Regions from separate parts of the Enterococcus gallinarum genome, predicted to be linked through region 2. Evidence: predicted binding sites of a transcription regulator. Region 2 holds the regulator's gene; the other holds the start of a gene.
The links. Region 2 encodes LexA, which represses DNA repair genes until DNA is damaged. Its sites were predicted from a motif close to CNAACANNTGTTNG; they were not measured.

Region 1: recX (recombination regulator RecX) is a predicted target of LexA. The motif match lies at 1,263-1,276, and genes of this name have one in related genera.

What each region holds. Positions count from the first base shown of each region.
Region 1 covers NZ_CP050816.1:2,465,596-2,468,751, forward strand. Annotated here, with positions in the region: gene mutY (A/G-specific adenine glycosylase) at 1-462, opposite strand, end outside; gene recX (recombination regulator RecX) at 455-1,249, opposite strand; gene rlmD (23S rRNA (uracil(1939)-C(5))-methyltransferase RlmD) at 1,365-2,741, shown strand; gene glyS (glycine--tRNA ligase subunit beta) at 2,841-3,156, opposite strand, start outside.
Region 2 covers NZ_CP050816.1:2,135,391-2,138,546, reverse strand. Annotated here, with positions in the region: gene tkt (transketolase) at 1-466, opposite strand, end outside; gene HED61_RS10620 (DUF896 family protein) at 567-806, opposite strand; gene lexA (transcriptional repressor LexA) at 935-1,564, shown strand; gene HED61_RS10610 (hypothetical protein) at 1,685-1,897, shown strand; gene HED61_RS10605 (adenine phosphoribosyltransferase) at 1,969-2,481, opposite strand; gene recJ (single-stranded-DNA-specific exonuclease RecJ) at 2,493-3,156, opposite strand, start outside.

The DNA of each region.
Region 1 (3,156 bases), 330 kb from region 2:
CACTACACGCATCACATTGCCATCGATTGCAGGTTCCGGCAATCCAAAAGCGATACTGCCGATCGCCCCGGCAGTGTAAGGACCAATCCCCTTTAACAAACGAATATCAGTGATGGTCTGTGGCATCTCTCCATCGAACTCTGCCATGATTTGTTGAGCGGCAGCTTTTAAATTGCGAGCACGAGAGTAATAACCTAATCCTTCCCAAGCCTTCAAAAGCTTCTGCTCTTCTGCACCAGCTAAATCTTTGATGGTTGGAAATTGTTCCATAAAGCGGTAATAATAGCCAATGACGGTGTCCACTCTTGTTTGCTGGAGCATGATCTCCGAGATCCAGATTGCATAGGGATCGTTGGTTGCTCGCCAGGGGAGATTCCTTTTTTCATCATGGTACCAATTCAAAAACTTGTCTTGGAAAGAACGAATGTCCTCTTTTGACCACTTTTCCCACTGTTTATTCATCCATAACTTCCTCATCTAAAAATTGTTGGATCGCATCCAGAGCGAAACCTTTTTGGTAAAGACCTTGTTTGATTTTCATTTTTCTTTTATTCAAAGGCAACCGCTGATGTCTTCGCAAAAGTCGTTGACCCTCTTTTTGCAAAGCTGCGTTTTCCTCTTCGTCGTCTCTATCTGTAGGCAGTTCATCTAAAATTAATTGGATAACTGGTTGTCTAAACCCTTTTTGCATTAGGTGCAGCGATAGTTTCTGCATCATCTCTTTGTGACTTTTCCCTTGGAACCGACGCAATGCTTTTTCGGCAGTATGATAGCCGACATCAAATTGCTTTTCTTCTGTATATAACGGCATCACTTCTTGAATCACTTCTTCAGACAGCCCCTTTTGTTTTAGTTGCTGACTGATGACTGATGGCCCTTTGTCTCCTAAACGGGTTTGTGTCCGCAAGTAGCTTTCTCCGTAGGTACGGTCATCAAGTAAATTTAGTTCTTTCAATCGCTGCACGACCAAATGGCGATCCTCTAAATTGATTTCTTTGTCTTTTAGATAGGTACGAACTTCTTTTTCGGAACGTAGTTGATAGCTAATGTAATTCATTGCTTGCTGCAGCCCAATATCAAAACCGGAGCTTTTTTTGATTTCGGTCAACTCTTCTTCCGTCACTTCTTTTCCTTTTAGAAGACGGAAACGAACCAGAAGATCCTCAGAAACCCGCAAAGATTCTCCATTAGAGCAGTCTACTTCGTAAAAGGGACCTTTTCCCTTACTGATACGAATGATCGTTATCATTTTCTTCACCTCACGAACGTATATTCTAGTTTATCACAAAAAAGGGGAAATTCCTTCAAAAGAGCTATAAAAAGTATGGTAAAATAGAGAGACTATTTATCGATAAGGAGCAATCATGGCAAACGTACAACTTAAAAACGGTCAAAAACTACAACTGACGATCAAACGTTTAGGAATCAACGGAGAAGGAATCGGCTATTATAAAAAATTGATCGTCTTTGTCCCGCGAGTTCTTCCGGGAGAAGAAGTGATTGCAGAAGTGACCAAAGCAACTCCGAGGTTTGCAGAAGCGAGAATGACCAAAATCATCAAGAAAAGCAGCGACCGTATTCTCCCCCCCTGCAAATTTTATGATCGTTGTGGGGGCTGTCAATTACAGCATCTTGTTTATGAAAAGCAGCTAGACTTTAAGAAAGACTTATTAAAACAAGCATTAACCAAATTTAAGCCCAAAGGTTATCAGAAGTATATCTTAAAAGATACGATTGGCATGGAAGAACCATGGCACTATCGCAACAAAGCGCAATTTCAGTTGCGATATGATACAAAATCAAAACGAATCGAAGCTGGTCTTTACGAAATGGATTCTCATCGTTTAGTGGCGATTGATGATTGTCTCGTTCAAGAAAAAGCAACCCAAGATGTGATCAATGGCCTTGTGCAGTTACTGAACAAGTATCAACTCCCAATCTATGATGAAAGAAAAAACAGCGGCATCCTGAGGACTTTGATGGTCAGAGTGGGCAGAGCGACCGGCGAAGTACAAGTCGTTTTTATCACGAACTCTAGCAAACTGCCACAGAAAAATGCCTTGATTCGAGAAATCAATCAACGCATGCCTCAAGTAGTTTCGATCATGCAAAATGTCCAAAGCAAGAAGACCTCGGTGATCATGGGGGATGAAACTTTACATCTCTGGGGAAAAGAAGCGATTGAAGAACGATTGCAGGAATTAACATTCGACCTTTCTCCTCGTGCATTCTTCCAACTGAATCCGCAACAAACTAGTATACTTTATGACGAAGCAATCAAAGCACTGGCATTGACAAAAAATGAAACCGTCGTTGATGCCTATTGTGGTGTTGGAACGATTGGACTAAGCCTCGCAAAACATGCAAAGGAAGTCCGTGGGATGGACATCATTCCGCAAGCAATCGAAAATGCCAAAGAAAATGCCCGCCGAATCCAAGCAAATAATACGCATTATGAAACAGGAACTGCTGAAGACTTACTCCCTAAATGGTTTGCTGCTGGTTTTAGACCCGACAGTATTGTGGTTGATCCCCCTCGAACTGGATTAGATGACCACCTGTTGCAAGCGTTAGTTGCTCAGCCGCCAAAGAAAATGGTTTATATCTCTTGTAATGTTTCAACATTAGCCCGTGATTTGGTCAAATTAGCGTCTGTCTTCAAGATTGAGTATCTACAGTCTGTTGACATGTTTCCTCAAACTGCTCGTTGTGAAGTTGTCGTTAAATTGACGCGTATATAAAAAGCCTAGCCATCTTCAAGTAAATGAAGATGGCTAGGCTTTTTTAGGAATTCAGCTAGTATCCAAACACACATTGCTGGACACTAGCTGGATCAAATCTTATTTTGTGACTAAAGCATCAAGGCTGGCTACTGCCAAACTCATTTTGGCGATCTTATCCAATAATGCAAAACGATTGCGACGTATTGCCTCGTCATCTACCATGACCATTGTCTGATCAAAATAAGCTTCGATCAATGGTCTCAATGAAACTAGGCTTTGATAGTTTTGTTCCATCGTTTGTTGCGGGAACTTATCTTCAATGGCGACCACTGCCTCATAAAGCGTATTTTCTGATTCGTTCTCAAACAATTCAGGATTGATTTGTTTGTGTTCAAGATCTGCCTTTTTCGCAAGATTAATGACCCTTGTCAAA
Region 2 (3,156 bases):
ATAATGCATACGTATAGTGGTCGATCACATTGTATTCATCCCGGTTGTATGTCGCCGCTAGATGTTCTTCCGCCATCGCCATCCCGACGGCCATTGCGATTCCTTGTCCTAATGGACCAGTCGTTGCTTCCACACCATCCGTATGCCCAACTTCTGGGTGTCCTGGTGTGCGGCTGCCCCACTGACGGAAATTTTTCAAGTCTTCCGTGGTTACTTGATACCCTGAAACATGCAGTAAGCTGTAAAGCAAAGCAGAACCATGTCCAGCAGACAAGACGAACCGGTCGCGGTCGATCCAGTTTCTAGAAGTGGTCGGATTAACTTTCAAATGCTTGGTCCACAAGGCATACGCCATTGGCGCTGCCCCCATTGGCAGACCGGGATGACCTGAATTTGCTTTTTGTACGGCTTCGATACTCAATGTACGAAGGGTGTTGACACCTAATTGATCGATTTTATCAAACAATGGTAATTCCTCCTAATTTAGGTTTTTTTTACCTTTATTACATCTCATATTATACGGGATTTCTTTCAGGATTTCAATAGGAATGAAAAGGAATTCATCTTTATCTGCCATGCAATCCTTTTTTCTTTTGAATTTCTTTTAATTTGTCTGGAGTGACATCTTGTCCTTCAGGATCGACGATTTTCATTCCTTCAATGTGGTGTCGCATTCCTCCACGAAAAGCTTGTAAATATTCTTCGCGAAGCTTTTGCTGTTCGATCGTTTCATCAGCAGATAGACCTTGCACTTTTTTCTTTTTGGCTAGCTCATTAATGCGGGCTAATTTTTCTTTGGATAACATTTCGACACCTCCTTTTCACTACTTTATCTTATACAAAACCTGACAAAAAAACAATAGCAACAAAAAGCGAACATTTGTTTGAATTGTCGTTTCTCCTATGGTACACTAAGACTATCAAATGAAAGAAGGTGTCAGTTTTGGCAAAACGAACAGAAAATCGACAAATCGAGATTCTTAAGTTTATTCATACACGAGTCACTGAAAAAGGCTATCCGCCGACTGTTCGCGAAATTGGCGAAGCCGTTCAGCTATCCTCTACTTCTACCGTCCACGGACATTTATCCAGGCTTGAAAAAAAAGGCTTGATTTTACGCGACCCAACAAAACCAAGAGCGATTGAATTGACTTCCTCCGGATTAGAAAAAATCGATGTGCAGCCAAACTCGATCCCAATGCTAGGAGTCGTTACGGCTGGTGAACCGATCTTAGCTGTAGAAGACGCCTCCGATTTTTTCCCGATACCGCCTGATTTAGCAAATAGCACCGGCAGTTTGTTCATGTTGACGATTCGCGGTGAAAGTATGATCAACGCTGGAATCTTAGACGGTGATCAAGTCATCGTTCGCAAACAGCAAAGTGCTCAAAACGGGGACATTGTCATTGCAATGACGGATGAAGATGAAGCCACCTGTAAGAGATTTTTCAAAGAACAGGATCACATCCGTTTGCAACCGGAAAACGATTACCTAGAACCTATCATCTTGCCAGATGTAACGATTTTAGGCTTAGTCGTTGGTCTCTACCGTCACTTACTTTAATCGATTCCTTAAATCTTCGATCCTTCGAAGATTTTTTTTATTTCCTCTTTACAAACCGAACAAACATTCGTATAATAGTTTTACAAACATAAGTTCGCATTTTTATAAGGAGTGAAAATAATGAAAGCAGTTCGTCGATTTGGTTTTATTTTGTGGGTGTTGTTAACAGGGATCATTATTGGTTATTTTGGCGTACTCAGTGCAGTTCTGATTTTTTGCCCTTTGATGATGCTGTGGTTCATGCTATGGGATGAAAAGAAATTCCGCCAAGCAGAACGAAAGAGAAACCAAACTTATTATCACGACCATGATTTTTATCATTACGAACAGTAGGTCGATTATTTCGGTGTTGCTGCCAAACAAACAAAAAAAAGCCAGATCAAAATTGATCTGGCTTTTTTCGATTAATATTCCATCAATGTTTTAATTTCGTATCCAGTGATTTTGTCTCTGCCTTGCAAGTCCATCAACTCGATCAGAAAAGCACAGCCAACTACGATGCCGCCTAATTTTTCCACAAGTTCGATCGTTGCTTTAATCGTGCCGCCGGTTGCAAGTAAATCATCACAAATCAATACCCGTTGGCCAGGTTTAATCGCATCTTCGTGTAACGTCAAAATATCCACGCCATATTCTTTCTGGTATGTTGCTTCAATCGTTTTTCGAGGTAGCTTGCCTTTTTTACGTACTGGCGCAAAACCAACACCCAGTTGATACGCCACGGGACAACCAACAATAAACCCACGAGCTTCAGGTCCAACCACCATGTCGATCCCTTTTTCCTGAGCGTACTCGACGATTTGCTGTGTTGCATAACGATAAGCTTCTCCATCAGCCATCAATGGAGAGATGTCGCGAAAGACAATTCCTTCTTGCGGATAATCCGGAATGCTGGCAATATAGTCTTTTAAATTCATGTTTTTTCCTCCTAAGATATCAACCATTTGCGAATCGTTGATAAATCACTCATTAGTAAGTCTTCTTCTGTTTTGATTTTTGCAAGTCGCTGTTGATACAACACACTCTCAGTAAGCGGCTTATTCTCTGGATCAGGGACTTTTTTCAAAACGCCATCTTTTATTGTAACAAATTTCAAATCAAAAAACACTTGAATCATAAAAATTAATAATTTTTCTGGAATTTGCAAGTAGTTAGCTACCATTGGCAGTTTATAGCGAATATCAATCCCATTCTGCTGATTGATCAGTTGAAACAAACGGCCGTATTGTTCTCTAGTCCCGACACCATCCAGATAAGCATCCTCTGTGGATACTAAAATCAAATAGATACGATTGACAGGTATTTCTTGAATGATTTTTCTCAAAAGCTCTTTCTCGCTAGGACAGTCTAGAAAAGCGAGTTGCGTATAATTTCCTGAACCAAAAAAAGCTGTCAAATCGTCTAACGTTTGATAAACATGAACGTTCGGACAAAATCGTTCTATCTCTGAAGGCAATTTATCCGAAAAAGCAATCCCTAATGTTTGGGCATCAAGGATCAACCCTTGCCGATTTTTCTTTGAACGCAAGTCGAACAGCTGTATGCCGCTGACTTCAAAATCTTCCAACATCAGCTGTGGTTTCTTCTTGCCG